DNA from 3 places in the Mucilaginibacter sp. 5C4 genome. Region 1 is predicted to be linked to each of the others. Evidence: riboswitches for the same ligand, from Rfam matches in the RefSeq annotation. Region 1 holds a riboswitch; each other region holds the start of a gene.

Region 1 (3,406 bases):
CAATAATGCTCCACTCTATAGCCTGCTGGCCACCTAATGATCCACCTAATAAAATTTCGATATGATTGATATCTAAATGATCAGCCAATAATGTATGCGCCTTTACAATATCACGAATGGTAAACTCCGGGAAAGCCAGGTAATATGGCTGGCCTGTATTCGGATTAGTGTCAAGAGGGCTAACTGTACCATAAGACGAGCCTAACACATTAGCACAAACAATAAAATGTTCGTCGGGATTGAAGTGGTCTTCGGGGCCGAAAAGCCCTTTCCACCAGTCAAAAACATCAGAATTTGCAGTTAGGGCATGGCATACCCATACCACATTATCCCGGTTTTTATTGAGGCTTCCATAGGTAGTAAAGCCAATTGTAAGTCCTTGCAGTTTCTGGCCGGATTCCAGTTCAAACGTTCCGGTATATGTAAAACTCTGTGTGCTCATTTGTTATTCTTCGTTATTGGGGAGCAGTTGGCTAAAACAACCGCCCCCATAATAACATCACTTAAAAAACTAAAAAACTCTTATGCTAATTCAAGCTGCTGTATTTTGGCAAATGCCTGTGCAAAATCAGCTTTAATATCATCTATATGTTCAATACCAACCGCCACGCGTAATACGCCCGGCAGTACTCCTGCAGAGATCTGCTCAATGTCTGATAATTGCTGATGCGTAGTAGCCGATGGTTGTATAATTAATGTTTTTGCATCGCCAACGTTGGCTAAATGGCTAACTAATTGCAGGTTGTCAATCAAGTTATTCGCCAATTCCTTGTCACCCTTTATCTTGAACGACAATACCGCGCCAAAGCCATTTTTTAGATATTTTTTGGCAAGCGTGTGATATGCAGACGATTCTAACCCCGGATAGTTAACCGATTCTACCTGCGGGTGTTTTTCCAGCCACTTGGCCAATTCAAGCGTGTTATCTACATGGCGCTGTACTCGCAGGGATAAGGTTTCCAATCCCTGGATATTTAGCCATGAATTGAATGGTGATTGCGAAGGGCCGAAATCTCTCAAACCTTCTACACGGGCACGAATAATAAAGTTGATATTGCCAAACGGACCGTTAACACCAAATACATCATTAAATACTAATCCATGGTAACCTTCGCTTGGCTCGGTAAATTGCGGGAATTTGCCGTTACCCCAATTATAAGTACCGCCATCAACAATAACACCGCCAATGCTTGTGCCATGTCCGTTGATCCATTTGGTAGTAGATTCCACAACCACATGCGCGCCATGTTGTAATGGGCGGAACAGGTACCCACCTGCTGCGAATGTATTATCAACTATCAACGGCAGATCGTGCTTTTTGGCTAATGCCGCCAATTTTTCAAAATCGGGAATACTGAAACCGGGGTTACCAATAGTTTCTGTATAAATAGCTTTGGTTTTATTGTCGATATGTTTTTCAATATTCTCTGCTGTATCGTCCTGGGCGAAACGTACTTCGATACCCAAACGTTTAAAAGCTACTTTGAATTGATTGTATGTACCGCCATATAGGAAAGGGGAAGTAACAAAGTTATCGCCGGCCTGTAAAATGTTGTTTAACGCGATGAACTGCGCTGCCTGTCCGGATGCTGTTGCCAAAGCCGCTATACCACCTTCAAGAGCAGCAATGCGCTTCTCAAAAACATCGGTGGTGGGGTTCATTAAACGGGTATAGATGTTGCCAAATTCCTTTAGCGCGAAAAGGTTTGCGCCATGCTCGGCATTTTTAAATACGTATGAAGAGGTTTGAAATAATGGTACTGCACGGGCACCTGTGGTAGTATCAACTTCCTGACCGGCATGTAGTTGCAGTGTTTCAAATTTTAAGTTAGACATGTTCTGTAGATTAAGAGTTTTTAATTGGAAATGTTAAGATTACGGCAGGATAAAACTATCCCATTCGGCAGATCACGTATTTTCAGGAAAACAGAAAAGGGAACGTGTTAGCGAATTAACAGCAGCAACAACACATACAAATACAGCCTTGAGATTGGTTGTATGCTAAAGTTTGGGCCGATGGGGCCTGCGATGTATTTTGCTGTAGGTAAGTTAAACTTTTCATGATTAAAAATTTATATCCCCCGGTTAACTATTCTCCGGGACAGGAATTGGCACCTTCTACACCTTGTAGGGTTGCCAGCGGTTCTCTGAGCCTGATCTCTCGCCGCTTCTTTATAAACCAAAATCCGTGTGAGGGAAAATTGATCGTAGTATTGCTACCAAATAATGTTTCAAATATAGGGTAATAGGAATTTATAATCCAAATTAAATGTTTAATAAATTATCATTTCGATGTAAAAGAGCTGTGTTCGTCTATAAATATTATACCATTGCCTGTTCCAGATCAGCTATCAGATCATCGATATGTTCTAACCCAACCGAAACTCTTAGCAAATTCAATGGTGTTTTGGTATCCGTTCCTTCAACGCTGGCGCGATGTTCAATCAAACTTTCTACCCCGCCAAGGCTGGTGGCCTGGGTAAAAATTTTAAGGGAATTAACTACTTTCTTCGCTTCCGCTTCGCCACCCTTTAGTGTGAACGACATCATGGCGCCTGGAAGGCTCATCTGCGCTTTAACAATATCATACTGTGGATGCGAAGGGAGGCCGGGATACATTACTTGCTCTATACGTAGGTGTTTCTCTAAAAACGCGGCCAGTAATTGCGCATTGTGTACATGGCCTTTAACACGGTAAGGCAGGGTTTTAATACTGCGCACCAAGTAGTAGCAATCCATAGGGGAGGGCACCGCTCCACCCATGGTTTGCACATTGCGGATCTTTTCCCACCAGTCGCTTTTTTTGGCGGTAATTAACGCGCCACCCATCAAATCGCTGTGGCCGCCAAAGTATTTGGTTGATGAATGCATTACAAGATTGGCGCCCAAAGCAAGCGGGTTTTGACAAACAGGTGTGGCGAAGGTATTATCACACACTACTTTTATATTGTGCTGACGGGCTATCGCCACTACCTTTTTAATGTCGGTAATTTTTAATAATGGGTTAGATGGTGTTTCTATCCATATCACTCCGGTGTTGGGTTTGATATGTGCCTGTAAAACATCACTATCATTCACATCTACAAAATCAAACTCCAATATCCCCGCAAAAAGTGCCTTTAGCTGGTTACGTAAGCCATGATACATATCATCCGGCGCAATGATATGCGTACCCGGCTCCAATGATTGGAAAACCGACATGCCTGCTGCGTTACCGGATGAAAAAGCCGCAGCCTCAACACCGCCCTCTAATTGTGCCAGCACATTTTCTAACGAGGTTCGGTTAGGGTTGGCCGAACGGCTGTATTGATAGCCCGCAGAAAACCCGCCATCAGCATCGCGCTCAAACGTAGTTGCCATAACAATGGGTTGTACAACTGCTTTTGTTGAGGCATCGGTATGGTTA
Region 2 (3,406 bases), 930 kb from region 1:
CGCGATACGGTAATAGGGCGGGTGAAAGGCAGCTTAATATCCATTTATCGGCCAACCACCCGAGTGGCAAAGATAATTTTGGATATTCTTACGACCTGGTCAACTCCATTGAAGTATGGAATTCGGTGCTTTGGAGCAAAAACGCCAATGCAATAATGATCTGGGACGATATGCTATCCTCTGGTCGCAAACTCACCGGCAGAGGTGGCAGCGACGCCCACCATGGTACGCCAAATTCGCCCGATAAGGCAACTCCTAACAGCAGCCAACGAAATGCTAACTATGTAGGCACCCCAACAACATGGTTTTTTGCTAAGCAGCGCACCAGCCAGGCGGTGATTGATGCGCTTAAAAATGGCCGGGTTTCCATCAGTACTAACCCGTATGCGCCCCATGTAGAATTTTATGCGGATATCAATGGTGATGAAAAAATGGATATGATGATGGGCGATAATGCCAAAGCAACGGGCAAACAAGTAAAGTTCCGCGTCCGGCTATCCGGTCAGAGCATCCCTGCCGGAAATTTCACCATAAATGTTATTAAAAACGGCAATAAGTGTGGCACCTATCAAACAATCGACAAAGCACCATTCGTAGAGTTTACAGAAACCCCGGAAACATCAGGCCGAACTTATTATCGTGTAACGGTAGATGGGCCTTCAACTAATTACCCGCAGGTGCCGGGCGCGGCCGCATTAGCCGGAAATATGATAGGGCTGTCTAACCCCATATATTTTAATTTCGATCCCAATTTTTAAGGATTAAGCAATCCTGATTAAAGCGAATCCAATTAAGAAAAAGAGCATTAGGGTTCGTTCTCAATCCTTTTGGCTCCAAAGCAAAATGCCTGCCCGGATAACGGGTGGGCATTTTGCTTTTATTTAGTCCCAAAAAAAACTTAAATAACCCTGTAAATCAACACTATAAAACACACGGAACAGAAAAATGAATATATTCTATAAAAACCGTAGATATTATGGAATATATTATATATTTGCATCTAAATAGTTCTTAATAATTATCAAGAAAGACTGAGGGATAGGCCCGATGATGTCTTAGCAACCTGTACGCCAAAGGTATAAAGGTGCTAATTCCTATTTGCAGCAATGCAGAAAAGATAATGTTCGCAAGTTATTGCATGCCTGTAAAGGCACTCATTAGACCATCACCATAACCCTGCCTGTTTAATTGTTAATTAGAACTGAACATAAAATCAGTCTATATATGAAAACAATCATTACTCTCATTAAACGAAGTCGTTTGCTTAGTACATTAAACTTCTACATCAATTTAAACCTAATTACCCGCATGCCTGCCATGTGTTGTTGCTGTTAATCTTACAGCCACGTTACCGGTATAGGCATTCCTGCTAATCCCCGGAAAAAATTATTACCAATTCATTCTTTACACTTTATTAAGCTCGCTGGTTCGGCATCGTTCGCCGCAAACCTGCACAGGCTTGTTATATTTTGTATTGGCATTTTTATCAAAAAGAATAAACAACATGTTTAAAATTTACAAACAGATACTGGCAATTGCATTGCTATTACTAACCATACAGCAGACAAATGCCCAGGCTGTAAAAATAAGCGGTGTGGTAACCGCGGCGTCAGACGGGCAGCCGTTACCCGGTGTAAGCATTGGCGTTAAAGGGTCTGCCGCAGGTACCCAAACGGATATTCAGGGCAAATTTACAGTTAGCGCAAACATAAACGATGTATTAAAGGCATCTTACATTGGCTTTACCACACAAGAGGTAACGGTTACTAACGACGGCGCACCCCTGCGGATAATTTTACTGGAAGCTCCCAACTCCCTTAATGAGGTGGTAGTAACCGCGCTTAATATTTCTAAAGATAAAAAGTCGCTGGGTTATTCCGTACAGGGCTTAAAATCAAAAGATTTTTCGGAAGCTAAAGAAACTAACCTGATCAACTCGTTCGCCGGAAAAATCGCGGGTGTGCAGGTAACCGGCAGTCAGGGCGATATGGGCTCGTCCCGCATTATCATCAGAGGGGAAACTTCTATCGCCGGTGAAAACCAACCATTATTTGTTATTGACGGTATTATAGTCGACAATGCTCAACGCCTTGGCACCAATGGCTCACGCGATTTCGCAAATCCCCTGGCAGATATTAACCCCGATGATATAGAAAGCGTAAGTGTGTTAAAGGGGCCTAATGCTGCCGCGTTGTATGGCTCGAGTGCTGCAGCCGGTGTTATACTCATAAAAACAAAAACCGGCAAAGGAACAGCCGGCCTGGGCATCACCATTAATTCCAACACTTCATTTGCAACCCTCAAGGTTTTTCCGGATTATCAAAACCAATATGGCCAGGGCTCGAACGGAAAATTTAGTTACGTTGATGGTAAAGGTGGAGGCGTAAATGATGGTGTGGACGAAAGTTGGGGGCCGCCTTTGGATGGCAGGCTGATACCGCAATTTTATTCTAACGGGCAACCTGTACCATTTGTAGCCCACCCTAATAACGTGCGCGATTTTTTTAAAACAGGTGTTACCTACAACAATGGCGTTGCATTGGCAGGTAGCGGCGAAAAATTCGACTACAGGATCTCGTATAACAACCTGCATCAAACAGGGGTAGTGCCAAATTCTTCGCAGGGCCGTAACACATTTTCTTTTAATGGTACATTTAGACCAACGCCCAAATTAACAGTTACTACTATAGCTAACTATATTAAAGACGATGCCGACAACCTGCCCGGCGCCTATGGCAGGCGGGCCACCAGTACCATGCTACAGTTTACCTGGTTTGGCCGCCAGGTTGATGTTAATCAACTCAAAAATTACCGCGATGCAAACGGCAACACATTCAACTGGAACAACAGCTATTACAGCAACCCCTATTTTATTGCACATGAAAATACTGTTGGCCAACATAAAAACCGCCTGATCGGTAGCGTGGAATTAAATTACAAAATCATTAGCGGGTTATCTGCCAACTTCCGTATAGGTACCGATTATTCTAATGACCGCCGCAAAAGCCGCGTTGCTTATGGTACCAACGGTACGCCATTCGGTTCGTACGAAGAGGATGCTTACGGCGTTACCCTAACCAATACCGAGGGCCGTTTACAGTACACTAAAAAGCTGAATAAAGACTTCAGTATCGATCTACTGGCCGGTGGTAACATCGCTACTAATTTAAACGAACGCAACTACCAGCTTGCGCCAAAACTGGCGGTAGCCGGCTTATATACGCTAAGCAACTCGCGCGACCCGCTGGTTTCATCAAACGAATACTACAAAACAAAAACATACAGTTATTTTGCATCGGCGCAAATTGGTTTCAGGGATTACGCGTTCCTAAACTTTACCACCCGTAACGATTGGTCATCTACCCTGCCGTTAAATAACTTGTCCTACTTTTATCCATCGGTTAAT
Region 3 (3,406 bases), 1.9 Mb from region 1:
GAAGAGTCGATCATGATGGGTAGCTTGGCAATATCGGGTTCGCTTGCAACCAGGTTCAGGAATTTTACCATCACCGCTTCCGAATCGATCATTCCCTCATCCATGTTGATATCGATGACCTGCGCGCCACCTTCTACCTGTTGCAGGGCAACGGTTAGGGCAGCCTCGTAATCTTCGGCAAGGATAAGTTTAGAGAATTTTGGCGACCCGGTGATGTTGGTACGCTCGCCTATGTTTACAAAGTTTGTTTCGGGGGTAAGAGTTACAGCTTCCAGGCCGCTTAAGCGCAAATAAGGCTCAATTTCGGGAATCAAACGCGGGGAATATTTAGCGGCCTTATCGGCAATACATTTGATGTGATCCGGCGTGGTGCCGCAACAACCACCCACAATATTTACCAGCCCGGCTTTGATAAAATCATCAACCTGGTGTGCGGTTTCGTGCGGGGTTTCATCGTACGCGCCAAATTCATTTGGCAAGCCGGCATTTGGATAGGCCGAGATAAATACACCTGCTTTTTCAGAGAGTTCCTCTAAGTGGGGCCGCATCTCCTTTGCACCCAAAGCACAGTTTAAACCAACCGATAGCAGGTTAGCATGACTGATCGAGTTCCAGAAAGCTTCTACTGTTTGCCCTGATAAAGTACGGCCAGATGCATCGGTAATGGTACCCGAGATCATCACACCGCCGGTATCACGGAAAGCCAAATAATCTTTACCCGCTGCTGCACATTCTTTTTTATACCGGTCGATGGCGAACAATGCCGCCTTTGCGTTAAGGGTATCGAATATGGTTTCGACCAATAGCACATCCGATCCGCCATCTACCAAACCGCGTACCTGCTCATAATAAGCCTCGGCAAGGTCATCAAATGTAACGGCGCGGTAACCTGGGTCGTTCACATCCGGCGACAGGGATGCCGTACGGTTTGTGGGACCAACGGCGCCAGCCACAAAACGTGGTTTCGAGGGGTCTTTTTTGGTGTACTCGTCGGCCACTTCGCGGGCTATGCGGGCACCCTCGTAGCTTAATTCGTAATCAAGTTCTTCAAGGTGATAATCGGCCAGTGAAATCTTTTGTGTACTGAAGGTATTGGTCTCGATGATATCCGCACCCGCGTCTAAATACTCAGCATGGATAGCTTTGATCACATCCGGCCGGGTAATATTCAGCAAGTCGTTATTGCCTTTAAGGTCGGATGCATGGTCACGGAAACGCTCCCCACGAAAATCCTCCTCGGTAAGCTCGTACTGCTGGATCATGGTACCCATAGCCCCGTCAATAACCAATATGCGTTTCTGTAGTTCTTTTCTAATATCCATTGTTTGGTATCAAGTAGCGAGTATCAAGTATCAATTACCGAAAGTTCGATACGTGAGCATAATATCCAGCGCAGGAAAAAGGTCCTGATACTTGATACTAATTACCTGATACTAAAAAAACTTATTTCGAAAAGCCGGGTGTTATATTGACTTTCACTTATCTGTCCCATCCGCCAATTGGCTGGTTGAGTAGAATGTAGCACCTTGTTAAGTAACAGGTTGCCAAGACATCGCAGGGTCTAATCCCTCCGTCTTTCTCCATAAGCGTTACAAATATGAATAATAATGTTGTAAAGTGCAAGCTTATAAATTGAAGTGTTGGGATAAAGCCCGATTTGCTCCGCTTGGAAATCCGTTAGCTTCAGCCAACGGCAATGATATAATTTTACCCCGTCTCAATTGTACCTGATGTGGGAGAAGTAGCTTTGAAATTTCAGGCAAGTCAAACTTGTAAAAAATCATTGCCGCGCCATTTATGGGGCAGATAACAAATTAGACAATCCGGCTTTAGCCGAACCTCTAAAACAAAAAAGCCGCCTGCTCATAGCAAACGGCTTTCAATTTTATAAGACAATCCGCTTATCTCCTATTGCCGCCAAATATGCGAAGCAGTAAAAGGAACAGGTTAAGAAAATCAAGATAAAGGGTTAAGGCACCCATAATGGCTGTCTTCTTACCTTCGGCACTGCCATACTCGATACCGGCACCAATGCGTTTTAGCTTTTGTACATCGTAAGCGGTTAAGCCTACAAATACAGCAACCAATATATAACTGATCAGTAAGTCGAAACTGCTGCTGCGGAAGATGAACACGTTTAACACGGTTGCAATAATACCGCCAACAAGCAACATGATCAGGATTGAACCAAATTTGGTAAGGTCCTGATTGGTTGTGTAACCACCTATTGCCATTACACCAAACACTACAGATGCTGTAATAAACGCGCTTGATATGGTACCGAAGTTATACAGGTAAAATATATAGCTAAGGCTTACACCCATAATGGCCGAAAAAGCCAGGAACATAATAACGGCAGTTACGATGCTCATTTTACTAATGCGGCTTGATAATATCAACACGAGGATAAAAGGGGCGAACATGGTTATGGTACCGAAAATATTGTTGCGACCTGTTGCCGGATCGCGCAGCATGCTCGATAGCTCGGGTATAAACGCAAAAGTATAAGTGCAAAGGGCCGATATACCTAATGCAACAAACATCCATAAAAACACATTCGCGATAAATTTGCGGGATGCCTCGGGATTTTCTACATAACTTACGTTTTCGTAAACGTAATTTTGAGTTTTGGTTTCCATTTATTTTTTAGAAATTATTTGTACGAATATAGTAAAAACGCAGCAATGCATATAAAGTTGTAGCTTTTATAAAGCTTACAATGGGATGAAATTAGTTAAGCCTTTTGGTTAGCTGTTCTTTTACCATTTTAAATACCTGTATAGGTTTTAAGGCGCGCCAGTTCAGTTCATCCAGCTGCCCGCCAAAGTTAATGTAATAGTCAATGTTGGCGCTTTTAAACTCGCGGATCACATGCTCCTGGAAATTGATGCCGGCTATCCAGCCATCCTCCACCTCCTGGAACCATTCCTCATAATAACTATCGTCCGAGAAATGGAAGTTAAGTACATTCTCGCCTATTAAGATGAATTGGTTTACGCCCTGGTCTATCATCAGTTCTATCAGTTCGCGCTTCATCAGCATAATATCATTGTTAATGGCATCGTTCCATTCCCCAATAAACTCTATGATGCTGTACCCACGGCCGTAATCAACGTATAAAACTTTAAGGTACAGCGTGTTCGACCCGAATGAATCCCATTGCGGATGCAGCAAATAGTTATATACCTGCTTATCAAACTCAAACTCGTTATACTGCGTAGCATAAAACGGAGAATGCTCATCCTCTGATGCTACATAATCATCCCGCCAGCGGTAATATGGTTCTATTTCGTGCATAGCCCCCTCCAACCTCTCCCGATAGGGGAGACTTTTTTATTTTCCTCACCTGCACATTTGCATATTTGCACATCTGCACATCTAATCTCCTGCATATTTATTTATTATG

The links. A riboswitch is a leader RNA that binds a small molecule or an ion and turns the genes downstream of it on or off. The one in region 1 is predicted to bind S-adenosylmethionine.
Region 2: it holds a riboswitch for S-adenosylmethionine, as region 1 does, so the genes downstream of both, RHM67_RS08255 (SusC/RagA family TonB-linked outer membrane protein) here and RHM67_RS12605 (O-acetylhomoserine aminocarboxypropyltransferase/cysteine synthase) in region 1, are expected to answer to the same signal.
Region 3: it holds a riboswitch for S-adenosylmethionine, as region 1 does, so the genes downstream of both, metH (methionine synthase) here and RHM67_RS12605 (O-acetylhomoserine aminocarboxypropyltransferase/cysteine synthase) in region 1, are expected to answer to the same signal.

What each region holds. Positions count from the first base shown of each region.
Region 1 covers NZ_CP133775.1:2,680,716-2,684,121, forward strand. The annotation lists gene RHM67_RS12600 (alpha/beta fold hydrolase) at 1-442, opposite strand, end outside; gene RHM67_RS12605 (O-acetylhomoserine aminocarboxypropyltransferase/cysteine synthase) at 523-1,836, opposite strand; SAM riboswitch class I at 2,070-2,181, opposite strand; gene RHM67_RS12610 (trans-sulfuration enzyme family protein) at 2,323-3,406, opposite strand, start outside.
Region 2 covers NZ_CP133775.1:1,752,708-1,756,113, reverse strand. The annotation lists gene RHM67_RS08265 (hypothetical protein) at 1-156, shown strand, start outside; gene RHM67_RS08260 (hypothetical protein) at 126-758, shown strand; SAM riboswitch class I at 1,016-1,124, shown strand; gene RHM67_RS08255 (SusC/RagA family TonB-linked outer membrane protein) at 1,505-3,406, shown strand, end outside.
Region 3 covers NZ_CP133775.1:809,151-812,556, reverse strand. The annotation lists gene metH (methionine synthase) at 1-1,322, opposite strand, end outside; SAM riboswitch class I at 1,477-1,589, opposite strand; gene RHM67_RS03815 (Bax inhibitor-1/YccA family protein) at 1,902-2,639, opposite strand; gene RHM67_RS03810 (hypothetical protein) at 2,731-3,297, opposite strand; gene murQ (N-acetylmuramic acid 6-phosphate etherase) at 3,395-3,406, opposite strand, start outside.